Regions from separate parts of the Paenibacillus sp. FSL K6-1330 genome, predicted to be linked through region 2. Evidence: riboswitches for the same ligand, from Rfam matches in the RefSeq annotation. Region 2 holds a riboswitch; the other holds the start of a gene.

Region 1 (7,758 bases), 2.9 Mb from region 2:
GTTGCATCCATTGGTGAAGTCCTCCTATCGTATATATGAATGATAACCCTTTTCCGAATATCCAAGTCGCATCAAAAAGCCCGTCAAAGAGAGGTAAGGGCTCCTTTAACGGGCAAGCAGTATGTATAGGGATGATTAGCCTCTAAAGCTTAGGATGATTCACCAGCCGACTCTTCATACGTATCATCGCTCATGATACGCTTTGCACCCACGTATCGCTGATCATAGTACTCCTCTGCAAGGCGGTTGATAACCACGCCGCGGTTGGTCGAGGCATGGGCAAATTTGTCATCGCCGACATAAATGCCGACGTGGGAGATGCCCTGGCCCGATGTGTTGAAGAACACCAAATCGCCAGCGCGCAGATCCTTACGGGACACGCTTGTCCCCATGTCGAATTGAGAGCCGGATTGATGCGGGAGCTTCAAACCGAGTTTGGCATATACATACATGGTGAAGCCGGAGCAGTCAAATCCGCTCGCGGTCGTACCGCCGTAGCTGTATCGTGTACCTAGCACCTTATCGATTTCCTGATCCAGCGCACTATCAGCAAACACGCTGCCAACGCCCAAAGTGAATAGCAGTGTGATACTAAGGGCTGCTGTTGATAATGTTTTCTTCAGCATGGAAAGCTCCTTTTCGCTGCCGCGAGGCATAGCAATCTATGTATTAAAGCACTTACATTAATGACAAAGTTGTTACTGCGTCCATTCTATCAGACAGTAAGCGGGATTGGCAATTATTTCTTGATGAATTTTGCTATTTTTCAATCGTATTAGCTGTCGAAGCGTCAGATAAAATCAATATTTTCCCAAAACGGTGTTTAATGAAGAGAGAGAAGGGTATATAAAGAATAAGAGGATATTGGGGATGGAATAACCAAACGAAGTCATTTCAATATCTTCATTCATTTTTTTTTGAAAAGTGGAAACTTTTTCGTTGTCTTAAACGTTATAAAGGTATACACACAATCAACAAAAGAAAAAAGCCGCTGGATGAGATCGGCACAATCTCATAAACCCAGGGCTTCTTATAAGAGTAAATCAATAAAGTTCCAACATTAATTGTAGTTCACAGCTACAGATTTGTACGTATTCTGACTCATAATTCTCTTAGCGCCTACATATCGGTTGGCGTAATAGCTCTGGCTTAGCGGACTGATCATGACACCACGCGAAGATGAGGAATGAGCAAATTTGCCGCTTCCAACATAAATACCCACATGAGAGATACCTCTACCGGATGTGTTGAAGAACACGAGATCGCCAGCTTTCAGGTTGCTCTTGGATACTGCCGTTCCTACTTTGTATTGAGCTGCAGACGTTCGCGGCAGGCTAAGGCCAAGCTTCTTGTAAACATAGCTGGTGAATCCGGAGCAGTCAAAACCATTCGTTGTGGTTCCACCCGTTTTATAAGAGACACCAATGGCTGGTTTGATTGCTGTATTTAATTTGGAATCGGCGAAAGCGCTTCCGGTCCCTAATGTGAGTGCGAGTGCGAGGCCGAGAGAAACAGCCGTTAACTTCTTTTTCAAAACAAAAAGCTCCTTCCATTGCCTGCGAGGTTAGCTTAAGGGTTCGGTTGAAAGGTCCCCTATGATCCCTCTCTTGCGAGATCAATTCACCCAAAACGGATCCCCCGCTTCCCATATCGTTATGGGAATTCGGCTCCTTAAAATGTTGATGAACCCATTCATTGACGTCTGACGTTCCAACATAGTTAACGAATTTACATCGTTCCAACAAAAAAGTTACAGTAAAGATGACAAAGTTGTTACTAACATATTCGTTATTTTAGCAGAGTATTAACAATTTGGCAAACGAGGAAAGATCATTTTTAAACAAAAAAACCTGTCCCCATCTTGGGGAAACAGGTTTTTTTGTAATTTGGCGCTCAGAAATTTGTAATATAGAGGATAAATGAATGCTTATTCTTTGTAAAATCAAGCTCGAGATAAAAACGTGTCACTTCGGATTACAGCTTATTCGCGAGCATGATTCACCATATCAGGGTAACGAATTGTAACGATTAAGAATGCTGTGAGGAGGAATCTCTCCACAAATGATATTGGGTGGAAATTACCCAAATTTGGAATAATCCATTCAGGAAATAAGAGGCCTGCTGAATAATTAAGCCGATCAACCCGGCCCAGAAGAGCGAAGCCGAGCTCAGGAGCAGCAGAATGATACAGGCTGATCCGCCGATGGTGATGGACAACAGCACTGCCGTGCCCAAGCGGCGGAAGAGTGCCAGAATAGAGCTGATCATACCGAACCCCCCAGTGCGCCCGAATTGCATATAGAGCAATAACAGGCGGATCAGATAGGCGTACAAGAACCACCCAGCTGCATAGGGCAGTGCATGAAGCAGCAGAACAGGCTCTTGAATCCCATTCAGCAGAATCGGAAGGATTTTGGGCAGAATCCAGTAACCGGGCGCAAAGGTGAGAATGAGCTCTATCAGATAGAATAGCGTTACGGGTTTCCACAGTTTCCGCATGCCAATGAAGAAGAATAAACCGCGCTCGCCCTTAGCTTCCTGGTGAAGGTTGTAGAAGATGCCGGCCCGAATGAGCGGGGTGAAGATTATCCTGATCAAGAGCAAACCGGCCAGAAGCCATGCGTAGGTGTGGACCGTGCTGCTCAGGGATAGGCTCATCTCGCCCTCGTAGAAGAATAAAAGACGGCTGAGCTCGTTAGGGGCAGAATCCGGATATCGCATAAGAAGGGGAACGACTGCCGATTTTACGAGTCGGTACAGGCAGTATCCCCACAGCAAACGGTATAAGAAGAGCAGAATCGAGACGTATAGCTGGTCTTTAACACTGATCCACCCTTGGCCTGCGTAACTTTTCATGTGCTCCCCCCTCACCATGACAGGCTGCCGAACAGCGTCTCCACAAGCTTGGTAATACTGAGATTCCAGCGTGTAACCACCTTCGGATCCATTCCTGCCTTCATATAGTTATTGATGTGTTTATTCTCTAGGACGATGGAATATTTCGGATCAACCATGGCCCAGGCGAGCGGAGTGCTGTACTCCAGGGTGTAAGTAACTTTTCGGTCCTTGCCGCTCCAGGTTCGCTCCACCGTTTTGCCGTCCTCAAAGGCGAACACGATTGGCACATCGGTTATATCCCCGTCCCTGCTCGTTATCTTGACCGTAGATTCATACCGAGGATGTTCCGCCGTGCCTTTATTTTTGGTTTTGATCACGTCGATGGCAACGTCCGCCATCTGGCTTCCATATACATATTGGTCAAAATACGGCTGCCAGGACGTTTTGCTTACTTGCTCTACAACTTTCTGGAAGTCGGACGTGGTCGGGTGCTTGAAGCGGTATTTCTGGGCGTACGTATGAAGAATCTTCTCCATCATCCGCGGACCGACCTGTCGTTCGATGCCTTGCAGCACCAGCTTGCCCCTCGTGTAAACATTCAGTGCGTAGTTTTCGTGCGAGCTGTATTTCCAGGATTCCATCTTCAGCGGTGCAGGGGAAGTGATGGATGCTCCCTGAGCCGCCGTATTGGAGGTAATCCCGTATTCTTTTTCCATCACTCGTTCTTCTGCATAGGTTGCGAAGGCTTCGTCCAGCCACGCTTCCTCAAATTCGTTACTTGCGATCATTCCGTAAAAATATTGATGGGCAATTTCATGAATGACGGTCCGCTCCAGCTCATATCCCGGCGAATCGTTTTTGGCCCCGAAGGCCGTGACCAGCGTCGGGTATTCCATGCCGCCTGCACCGTTGCCCGATTCTGGCGGAACGACGATGGACAACGTGGAATACGGATAGGTTCCGTACCATTTTCCAAACGAAGCGAGTGCCGACTTGGCAGCATCAAAGTAACGCTCCTTTAAGTCTTTATGGGCTGGATCGAGATACAGCTTGATGCGGACGCCCGGTACGCCTGGTGCGGAGAATGCTTCTTCTGCCGTGACAAAGTTCGGCGATGCCGACCAGGCAAAATCATGTACATCATCCGCATAGAACTGATAAATTTTTTCCCCGTTAATTTTTTGGGCAGGCTTGGTAGGGAATCCAGTCGCAGCAACAATGTAATTTTCGGGTACTCTGATGCGAACGCTATAAATGCCGAAGTTAGAATAGAATTCGGAGTTGCCATGGTATTGATGAAGATTCCAGCCTTCCTCTGTTCTTCCGCGAAGACCAGCCGGTTCATAGACCGAAATTTTAGGAAACCATTGCCCCGCCATAATAAAATTCTCGGTGGTACCCATGCGAGCAAATATTTTGGGGAGCTCGACCTCAAACTCCAAGTGAATGGTGACACTCTCGCCACTCTTGATGGGTTTAGGCAATCGGAGCTTGACAAGGCTGTGATCCTTGATGTTACCGTCGTCAGGTTGGACAAATTGAAGGCGATGGGTCAGGGCCAGACCTTCGGTTGTTTTCACGCTGGTAATCGTCATGGAGCCGAATCCGTCGTCTGGCATGGGATCGGAACGAAGCCGGCCACCCGATTCCTTCATAAAGGTCGTATCATTGGAAGCAAATGCATTGGGGTACAGATGAAAGTACAGCTCGTTTACGCTTTTTTTGCCTGGATGAGTCCAAGTGAGCGTCTGTTTGCCCTTAAGCTTGTTCTCCTCAGGCTCGTACCGAACATCCATATGATATTCCACTAGTCGGTCGCTTAAGGCCGGAGCGGGAATATTAGGCTGCACCTTAGGCGGTGAGAGAGGGGCCTTCTCCACAGCAGAGACGGAGGGCTTGCCCGCATTTGGGGCAAGAGCAGACGCTGAGGACCCTGGATTCAGAAATATCGGCATCGATCCTGCAAGCAAACCTATGGCAAGCAGGGATGATAGAAAGACTTTAGCACGTGGTGGGACCATATCGAACAACCTCCCGTTGACAAGCATCTAGTGCATGTATATGTTTGCTTTTGGGGGATTATTAGTTAAAATAAAATTATTGGGACAAAGGTTATCAATTTAGCAGCTGATACGTAAGAATCGGCTCTGATATAGGAGGTCGGCAGCAGTGGAGAATGAAGAGCAGAAGCAGGGTGCGAAGAAACCGATTGCTTTGAATATTATTAATAGTAAGAGTAAGCATAAAGGGTTTGGATCAGGCTCCATCGATCTGAACAGTCTGTCGCCTGTCATTATCGACAATGGCGAGGCCCGAGTTGATATTGGAGCCATGCATGCGAAGAGTAAGGTGGAGAAGGGTATCCGTTTCAGCATGAACCGGGATGAAGTGCCGAATGGACGCCAGGTATGGATCGTGTGGGTCGCTGTAGACCGTACCGCCGAAGGACAGCATTATGCAGGCATGACCGCCTGTGAAATGTGGATCGACCAGGAGGCCCGTCGTGGTTGGAAGATCCTCGCCGATCATGTGAATAAAATGGATGCGGCGATGAAGCGCAAGATCATTCTGGATGGCCTTGGCGACGTCGAGAAGAAAGCACTGCGTGAGCTGCTGATTTCACGTAACGAGGAATGGTGGAATGCAACACCAGAGGAATTCAAGGAAGCCCTTCGAACCGAGGCATGATACCATAAATAAAAGTGATTATTCTAGATGCTAAAGTGGAAAGACCGGTTGGATTCGTGAACGAATCCCGCCGGTCTTTTTGTCATTGCATATGGTTAGAATGGAAGGGTGTAGGTCCGTTTTTCTTTTTGACCGAGAAACGGATTATTGTATTGGAACGTCAGCTTGCCGCCGGCATATCCGATATACGTTAAACCGTCACCAATGAAGCCCACCTCGTTCGGCGGCATTTCCTCAATGACCTTGATGGTTTCCTCATCTAGAAGTTCAGGATAGATAAGCTTCGCTGTCTTGCCTGTCGGATGAACGATATATAGGGTCGCCTTCGTGTAGGGTCGGACGAGCAGGAAGTCCTGTTCGATCGCTTCTACGATAAAACTATCCTCTACTCCCGTGAGCGCGGCCAGGTCATAAGATTTGACCGTTTTGCCTGTCGGATGAACCAGCTCAAGCGTACTGCCGTTCATCATGGCAATATTGCCTTGGAAACTGAGTTGGTCTGGTTTGTAGTTTATTCCGGCAAAATTGGAATGATTGGTTTTGGATAGCTTCAGGATTTTGTTGTCCTGAATGAGCACCCGATATCTTCCCTCATGAATATGAGGTTCGCCGTAATAATTGGACAAGTCGACGACATAGGTATTGCTGTTGATACGATGTGCGCTTAAGCTGACTTGATCGATCTCCTCAACGGGGATCATGCCAACTTGGGCTGGCATGGATCCAACTTTACCCATGGACAGCATCCCATTCTCGCGATTTACCCAGAACAGCATATTGGCCTTGGAAGCATAGGCGTATTTTGACCAAGCATCAAAGGTCGTTCTAAGTCCGGATTTACTGTCATACTTCAGAGGAATACCGAAGGCTTTGGTAATCAGACTGGCTGGAACATAAGTCACGCCTTTCTTCACAACCGGAGCCGCTTCGAGCTTCAGAGCGGTCCCTTTGGCATTGACTGCGCGCGACTGTCCGATGGTAATGCGAACAGACTGTGTCGGGCTGTTAATGTACAGTTCGTTTTTTCCCGGGGTAATCAAATGTAGCTGCAACTGTTCGGAAACTTCCTTCAATGGAATGAATACAACGCCTTTATTCGTATAAGGTTTATGTTTCACATCCAGCGTGCTCCATGTTACCTTGCTCTGTGATGTGGAGGCTGCTGCCGCATGGGCAGGAATCGTTGTGAGCGATGAGGACGTAAGCAATAAAGACATGGCTATGGATGCGGTACCTGCTAATTTGATGATTTGCACGGATTTCATATCATTTCCTCCTTCTGGTTTTCACACTCCCGTCTATATAAACGGCTAAATAATGGAAAATGTTTCACCCCATCACAAAATCATGTAAAAAAGGATATACGCGATGGCGAAGGATTAGAGCTGGCGCGCCAAAGGGCGAACTAAAAAAAACGGAGCTGCCCTGAAGGGGCGAAGCTCCGGTGATATCAATATCCTGATTTCAGCTCCTGATCCTTGCCAAGCAGAATGGTGAGACCCAACAAGGTAACGATAATGGTTGCCCCCATGTCCGAAATGATGGCGATCCACAGGGTCAGCCATCCTGGGATCGTAAGCAGTAAAGCAATGGCCTTCAGCGACAAGGAGAGCCCGATATTCCACTTAATAATCTGATTGACCCGTCTTGCGGTTTGGATGGCCCCTGGCAGCTTGCCAAGGTGATCCTGCATTAATACGACGTCTGCCGTTTCGATGGCACTGTCAGTCCCTTTCCCCATCGCGATACCCAGATCGGCAGCGGCCAATGCAGGGGCATCGTTAATACCATCACCAACCATGCCGGTTTTTTTGCGGGAAGAGAGCTCCTTAATCTTGGCAACCTTCTGTTCCGGCAGGAGGCTTGCGAATACCCGAGATACACCGGATTGCTTCGCAATCGCCTGTGCGGACTGCTCGTGGTCGCCTGTCAGCATGACCGTATCCGTGATACCGGCCTCATGGAGCTTGCGGACAACGGCTTCGGTCTCCGGTCTGATCTCGTCGGCAAGGCCGAACTGACCTAATACGCGATCCTCGCTTACGGCGGCAACGATCGTATAGCCTTGGGCCTTCATACGCCGAATGTCTTCCTCTACGGCGCTGATATGATCTTGCGGGCCGTTCACATGCTTCAACACTTCCTCGCTTCCGACCCAGAACAGTTTCCCACCAATTTCAGCTCGAATGCCTTCACCTGGCAATACCGTTATCTGTTGAGGTTCATTAAACA
Region 2 (7,758 bases):
ATGATGTCCTACTCCTCTCGATTGACCTTATTTATATAGAGGACCGAAGTTCTGACAAGCGCGGAAATCGGCGCTCTCCGGATCGGTCGTTCCAAACATCCCCCATGCACGCGGGCGGAACACCTCTTCGGCAGGTACATTATGCATGTTGACCGGAATACGCAGGACCGAAGCCAGGGTGATAAGATCCGCTCCGATATGTCCATAACTGATCACGCCATGGTTAGCCCCCCACTGGTTCATGACCTCATAAACGCTTGAGAACGCACCCTGTCCCGTAAGGTTCGGTACAAACCAGGTCGTTGGCCATGTTGGGTCGGTACGCTTGTCGAGCGTGTCGTGCACCTCCGCCGGCAGGTCCACGGAATAGCCTTCGGCGATTTGCAGGACGGGACCAAGCCCTTTTACCAAGTTTAGACGGAACATCGTCATCGGCATGCCGCCGCGCGTCAAGTAGTCGGTTGAGTAACCGCCGCCTCGGAAATACTCCAGGTTAGCCGGTCTCCATTGCGTGGCCTTCAGCGTGCGATCAACCTCTTCATCCGTGATCTCCCAGAATGGTTTCATAGCCGGTTTGCCGTCAATCTCCTGCTCGCCCGTTCCATCCAGTGCAGCCGAGCCGGAATTGATCAAATGCAGGATGCCGTTCTCCGCTTTGCCTTCAAGCTTATAGCCGGTCACCCGTTCCACCGAAGCCGGACTCCAGTACGTCCGTACATCCGCAAAAATCTGTGCCGTATTGGTTAACAGGTATCCGAACAGCATGCCGACTCCATTGAGGCTGTCATTCTCCGTTGCCACGATATAAGGCGAACGTCTGCCGTTCCAATCGAAGGAGGAATTGAGGATGGTCTCCAGGAAGTCACCGTTAGGGGAATGATCCGTCCACTGGCGCTGACCTTGGAATCCGGAAGCGATTGCGCTGTGGCCCTGAGCTTCCTCTTCGAAGCCAAGCTCCTTCAGACGCGGATTGCCGATCATCAAATCGCGGGTGATCAGCGTCATTTTGACGACGGTTTCCCACTCCAGATCCTTGCGCTCCCGGCTGTTCTGGAGATGATCCGGATTGTTATCCGCTCCTTCGGTACAGTTCTCCTTCACCCAAGCGAGCGCCTGCTTATACTCTTCAGGGTCATAAATGCCTTCTTCCAAGCGGCGCGTAAACTCGCTCATGTCCACATATTCATTCCGCATGCCCAGATACTCCTGGAAGAAGCTGTCGTCCACGATCGAGCCGGCGATGCCCATCGACACCGAGCCCATAGATAAATACGATTGTTCGCGCATATACGCAGCAGCCAAGCCGCTCCGTGCAAAACGCAGAAGCTTCTCTTGAACGTCATCCGGAATACGGGTATCCCCTTCATCCTGAACGTCTTCACCATAGATACCGAATGCAGGAAGCCCCTTCTGGGCATGGGCCGACAATACAGCGGCCAGGTAAACCGCCCCTGGACGTCCTGTTCCGTTGAAGCCCCATACAGCCTTCGGACGGGAAGGATCGGCATCCATCGTCTCGGTGCCGTAACACCAGCAAGGCGTAACGGTTATCGTCAGGCCGACCTCGGCATTCTTGAATTTTTTGGCGGCTGCAGTCGCTTCGGCAACACCACCAATGCACGTATCCGCAATCACGCATTCAACCGGCTCGCCGTTCGGATATTTGAGCTCCTTCGTCAACATCTCGGCGACAGCCTTAGCCAGATTCATGGTCTGTTCCTCGAGAGATTCCCGTACCCCTCTCCGTCTTCCATCTATCGTAGGGCGAATGCCGATTTTCGGAAATCCGTCCCGCCATCTGTAATCGTTTTCAATTGTCATGTGTGTTACGCCTCCCTATAAGGATTATGACATCATTGTAAGATTATTCGGTGCAAGAGATAACCCACTATTTTGTTATATCGAATCATAATTTCAGCAAGACAGTGAACCATTCCGAATAGCAGATGTAAACGATATCCGCATCGAAGGGCGTTTTGCATTATAATAGGTAGAGGATGTTGCTTTCCAGGAGGGACAAGAACGTGCCAAAGATCGAAATCTCGCATAGCAAAAGCGATCACTTCCGCTTCATCAAAAATCCGCAGCTGCTCTTTGCCGGGCAGGTCGTGGACGAGGACTTCTTTTATGGACCGCCGCAAATTCATGATTTCTGCGAGATCATCTATGTTGTAGAAGGACGCGGAGAATTCACTATTGCAGGAAAAGTATACGAACTCCACAAAGGCGATGTCGCGATTTATAACCCCGGCATTCCTCACGAGGAGAGATCTATCACGGACGGGCCTTTTAAGGTGATCTACTGCGGCGTGGATTCGCTTCACATTGAAGGGGTTCCCCAGGGCATGCTGCTCCCGGCTTATGTGGAGCCGGTCATATCCTGTGAGAAATACGCCTATAAAGTGGAGAGCTATCTTTCCGAGATCCTCCGTGAATGCGATTCTCAGGTGCTGGGGTATGAAACACTGAGCACCAACCTGCTGATGTCATTGATTACCGTGATCTATCGCATTGTGGACGTGAAGCACCAATTCCAGTCCTTGAAGGGCAAGAACGAAATTGCGCTGCGGACCAAACACTTTATCGACACCAATTATACCCAGAGCATCAGTCTCAAGGACATTGCCGATACGATGTATGTCAGTCAGCATTATTTATCGCATCTGTTCAAAAAAGAAGTCGGCGATTCCCCCTTCAATTACTTGATATCCCGCCGGATTGAAGAGGCCAAGCGCCTGCTGGCAGATTCCGAAATGCCGATACATGAGGTTGCTTCTCAAGTAGGTTACGGCAACGACAAGTACTTCTCGATGTTATTCAAGAAAATTACCGGACAAACGCCGAGTTCGTTCCGGGAACAGAGCAAAATGGGTACGGAGTAAGGGATTGCAATTTTATCTTTCCAGCAAAGCAGGCAGCCGTTGTGGTACGGCTGCCTGCTTTTTTAAATATGAACGGCATCCGCCTTCTATGTCGTCAAAAGTATGGGGCATGCTTGATTTTGATGGGACCGACCGCTTCGATCTTGCTCTGGCATCCCAGACGATATCCTTCTTCGATCTCCTCAGGATCCAAGCGTTGTTCTTCGGCCAGATTGGGCTCGGACAAATACTCGATTCCCTCCGCCACCATGCAGCGGCAGCGCGCACAAGTTCCTCTTTTGCAAAAAGAGTTCCAGTCCACGTCATTCCGTTCGGCCAGATCAAGCACTGTCATGCCAAGAACAGGCGCCACACTGCGGCGAACCTCGCGACCTGTTAGTTCAATGATCCGATCCGGTACGGCTTCGATCATCTCTTCCGGGATGGACGAGTTGTTGGCTTCGCTATTCCTACCCTTTTTGTTTTTCCAGAATTTAAACACGCGCGTTATCCCCCTATGCATGTAATCATCAGGTTATGTATAAAATCCTTCATTTATTATACCGGAAAGTTTAAAAAATCAACATGCTTACTCTTATCTATTCTATGACATTGACATCATGGAATTGGAACTCTATGAAAATTTTGCTATACTAGCGTATGCTAGACCTAATTCCATATTCTATGAAATCATTCTATTATTTAATGGATCGGAGGAAATACCAAAGCATGCTGCATAAACAAATAGGAAAAACAGCTGTCGCTGCCGTTCTTGCCTTATCCTTGCTCGGCACCGCACCCCATGTTGGTCAGGTATATGCTGAGCCTGCCATATCGGTAAAGCTGGATGATGTTACGCTAACCTTCGATGCGGCTCCGCGGGTAGACAAAGGGGTCACCTACGTTCCATTCCGGACGGTCGGTGAAGCGCTGGGCATTCAAATCACTTGGAATAGCAAGACGCAAACCGTAAAGGCCATCGGCAGTGTGAAAGGCCAATCGACTGAAGTGTTACTTCAGGTGGGAAGCACGACAGCAACGGTCAATGGAAAACAAGTGAAGCTTGCGGCCCCGCCGGTTCAACGGGAAGGCCGTGTACTGATCCCGCTTAGCTCGTTCAGCAGCCAATTCGGTGTCGATGTGGGCTGGAATCAGGCAACTCGCACGGTCTCCCTTGTATCGCCGCAGCGCGAGATGCATTTGAGAGCCTTCTATGCATTGCAATCTTTCCAAGAACGGGATCTTGTTGCATCTATGAATTCAGTCGCCTTTGGATGGAGCCGCATCGATCGTGAGGGTCAGTTCACGCTTCAAGGCGACGAGTACCGCCTGCCCGCTGCGGCCGGTGACGTTACGCCGCAATCGATGGTAGCAGATGCTGCGGACCAGAAGATTAAACCATACCTCATGGTCTACGCCTTGGATGGAAACGGCGAATTAACCAAAGTACTGAGCGATAGCAGCCTGCGCCAAAAGTCCATTGAAGGCATCACAGCCGCGGTAACGGAGAACGGCTTCGGCGGCGTCGTACTTGATTTTGAAGGGCTCGGTTTTAAACTGGATGTCGTAAACCAGCAGAAGCTGCTCAATGATTATGTCAAGCAATTAAAGGCAGCATTGCCGCATGACATTGCTCTGTCCTTAGCGGTGCCGCCATTGAACAGCGCCTATAAAGGCTATGATTACAAAACGCTTGCTTCCATCGCCGATGATCTCATCGTTATGGCTTATCAGTACAATCCGGTCGGAACCAAATCTCAGGTTCCCGAACCAAACAGTCTGGTGGACCAAGCGATCCAGTTGGCACTCCAAGCAGGTGTCCCGAAGCAGAAGCTTTTGCTTGGCATCAGCTTAAGCAGCGAAACAGCCACTTCCGTGGACGATAAGCTCGGTTTGGCCAAACGCTATGATCTGAAAGGCGCTGCTTTCTGGCGTCTTGGCTTGTTCCGTCTCTATAATAACGGGATGGAAGCAGCTGTGAATGCCTCTGTTGTTAAGGAGTAACCGAACAACCCCTGTGGGATTGACAAACTTATAGTAAGAAAAACTTCTATCGACGCTACTTTCACAGATGACAGACCGCAGTTAGTAGACGTTTTTCTTGCGATATCAGGAAGTCACAAGCTTCGAAGTTTATACTTTCTGATATCTAAAAAAAAGAAAGCCTGACAAGGACAACCCTTTGTCAGGCTTTCTGGTTATGTATTGAACCCTAAACTGCAATGTAATCCAATTAGCTTGCGCTTCCTACCAGCCTCGCATAATTTTCTTGACTCAACACACGACGTGCCGTGACATAACGTGGCTCGTAATATGAATCGCTAAGCTTGCTGATTCTGACTCCCTTGCTGCTGGAAGCATGCGCAAATTGTCCGTCACCAATGTAAACGCCTGCATGAGAAATTCCGCTGCCGCTTGTATTGAAGAATACCAAATCTCCAACCCGCAGATCTTCGCGATCTACATGTTCACCGGCTTGAGCCTGGCTTTGGGAAGTGCGTGGAAGATCCATATCGAAATTTCTAAACATGTACAGAATAAATCCGGAGCAATCAAACCCGCTAGTGGTCGTTCCGCCCCATTTGTATGGCGTTCCTACCAATTGCTTCACTTGATACTGAAAATTCGGTTGTTGATCAGCAAATGCTGATACGGCACCAGAAGAAAAAATAATTGCAGACCCTAGCAAAGTGATGACAAACTTCTTCAAAATATGTTCTCTCCTTCGATGCCTACGGAGTTAGCTAAGGGTTCGGTTGAAGGTTCCCTATACTCTCTATACAAGAGTAATTCACCCAAGACGGTTCCCCCGTTTTCCAAACGAAATTCGGCAAAATTCATTAACGTTTTGTAACCTTCTCTTAATATAGTATACAAGCAAGGATGCTGTCAATCATATCCTAAAAATCTATCGTTTTATGTTTGGAGCTGTCGTAAAGATGGTTAATTTCGTCCGACTATTTTTTAACCATCTCACACAGTCATGACAATTATGTAACTCTGCTTTCCTTCTCGAACTGCTTGTTACTCTCTTATTCTGTTCTCTTAAGCTGTTAATCTTTTATCTTTTGAACTTGGGAGTTTTACCCACCCAGCGGAGGTTTGAGGATAGCCGATCCTTTGGGAGTCCGTTTCTACCCTACCTATTCATTCCGGAAACGGACGGACAACAGAGCGGATAGCATCAAACCGGAGCGCCCTATGAGTCAAATCACGATGGCTGAAGCTTTGGCAGTCCGGGCAGCAATCAACCGTCTCATGAATCAATTGATGTCGGAACGCTTAAACAACAGCAGCACAATCATTGAAAAAGGGGAAACGGCGGAATATCCTGCACGCAGTGTGGATGCCATTACGGAAGAAATCGAAGCCGCCGCCGCGGATTACAGAAAGCTGGATTTGCTGATGGCAATCTCCAATACAACGCAAACCATTAGCTGGAACGGCGCCGACATGACCATCATGGAAGCGATCGAGCTGGCCAAACAGATCCGCAGCGATATCGGACAACTTGCTCATCTCGGCTCCCGTAAGAAGCTGGAGCGGCAGAGCAGCCGTGGCAGCGGAGATGGTGCCGTAACGCTGTTCAACGTCGCTTTATATGATCCGGAAGCTTATCAGGCGCAAGCGCGGAAGAAGGAACGCGAAGTAACCAAGCTCTCTTCACTGATTGAACATGCCAATCATACGTCCATGATTACGTTTGACGCATCCAAGTACATGGAATAGCGGCAGCCGCCGGCTCCAAGCCTGCAGGTCACCCCACGTGCGGGTTTGGAGCCGGCGGTTTCCGCCGGCATCGCGGGAAAGTGTGAGCAACCGCTTATTGTTTGTCGGATACAAACAAACCTAACCAGGAAACCAAAAACTCGCCTCCAGTGAAAACGGATGACGGCTTACGGTTCACGCCTATCACTTGTCACATGTTACGGACTTATAACGAAAAAAATGATCGCTCCGTTTCCCGCTCTCTATGAATAATTGGAAAGCCGCCCCCTGAAGGGCGGCTTTTGTCTAATTCGCTTAAGCTCGGTTAAAATGAAACTAAGTCGCCGATCCGAACGCTTATCTAACCTCTATTCCATCCTTTATCCTATCCGTAACGTTCTCTTTACACCTATGCTACTGGAACAAGGCCGCAGCTCCAACCAGACCAACATCGTCCCGAAGTCCTGCAGGAACGATCTCGTACGTGCCTAAATAGGATGGCATGACCAGCTTATCTGTCATTTCCCGCAGCTGCGGGAATAAAAGATCGCCTGCTCTGCTTACTCCCCCTCCAATCACGATGCGATCGGGGTTAAAACTGTGAATGACGTTAACCAGACCAAGCGCCATGTAATAAATAGCACGATCGATGACCTCCACTGCGACGGGGTCATAAAGACGTTTAGCCTCGAATACATGTTTAGCGTTCACTCCCACCTCGGCTGCGGCCAGTTCAGAAATTACGCTGGGCTGGGTGAGCATCCGCTGGGATGCTGCCTGGCCGATGGCCGTTCCTGAAGCAAATACCTCCCAGCAGCCGTGGCTCCCGCAATTGCACTGCGGACCGCTGGGATCAATGATATGATGTCCCAGTTCCCCAGCAAATGAACTGCTGCCCAGGAACAGCTTCCCATCCAGCACGATCCCTGAGCCGATACCGGTGCTTAGCGTCACGTACACCATGTTCGTCGACCCTCTTCCGGCACCTCTTACATACTCTCCCCATGCGGCTGCATTCGCGTCATTCAGCACCTGTACTTCCGTATAAAGATCACGTTCCATCCAGGCTTTGAGGGGGACATTCGTCCATTCCGGCAGATTCGTACCATGAATGACAATCCCCTCCCTACTGTTAACTGTTCCGGGTGAAGCCATCCCTACGCCTCGAAGAGGGTGGCCGTCCGACACG

What was found. A riboswitch is a leader RNA that binds a small molecule or an ion and turns the genes downstream of it on or off. The one in region 2 is predicted to bind cyclic di-AMP.
Region 1: linked by a shared signal. The riboswitch ahead of NYE54_RS00495 (C40 family peptidase) and the one ahead of NYE54_RS20855 (C40 family peptidase) in region 2 are both predicted to bind cyclic di-AMP.

Annotation. Positions count from the first base shown of each region.
Region 1 is NZ_CP150269.1:101,696-109,453, forward strand. It holds gene NYE54_RS00485 (GNAT family N-acetyltransferase) at 1-11, opposite strand, end outside; gene NYE54_RS00490 (C40 family peptidase) at 150-623, opposite strand; gene NYE54_RS00495 (C40 family peptidase) at 1,061-1,534, opposite strand; cyclic di-AMP (ydaO/yuaA leader) riboswitch at 1,539-1,679, opposite strand; gene NYE54_RS00500 (hypothetical protein) at 2,029-2,856, opposite strand; gene NYE54_RS00505 (M1 family metallopeptidase) at 2,868-4,859, opposite strand; gene NYE54_RS00510 (YwhD family protein) at 5,008-5,526, shown strand; gene NYE54_RS00515 (copper amine oxidase N-terminal domain-containing protein) at 5,622-6,791, opposite strand; gene NYE54_RS00520 (heavy metal translocating P-type ATPase) at 6,977-7,758, opposite strand, start outside.
Region 2 is NZ_CP150269.1:4,620,332-4,628,089, forward strand. It holds gene NYE54_RS20830 (class II aldolase/adducin family protein) at 1-2, opposite strand, end outside; gene NYE54_RS20835 (L-fucose isomerase) at 28-1,821, opposite strand; gene NYE54_RS20840 (AraC family transcriptional regulator) at 2,025-2,882, shown strand; gene NYE54_RS20845 (2Fe-2S iron-sulfur cluster-binding protein) at 2,977-3,363, opposite strand; gene NYE54_RS20850 (stalk domain-containing protein) at 3,591-4,865, shown strand; gene NYE54_RS20855 (C40 family peptidase) at 5,095-5,571, opposite strand; cyclic di-AMP (ydaO/yuaA leader) riboswitch at 5,575-5,704, opposite strand; gene NYE54_RS20860 (hypothetical protein) at 6,063-6,590, shown strand; gene NYE54_RS20865 (ROK family protein) at 6,984-7,758, opposite strand, start outside.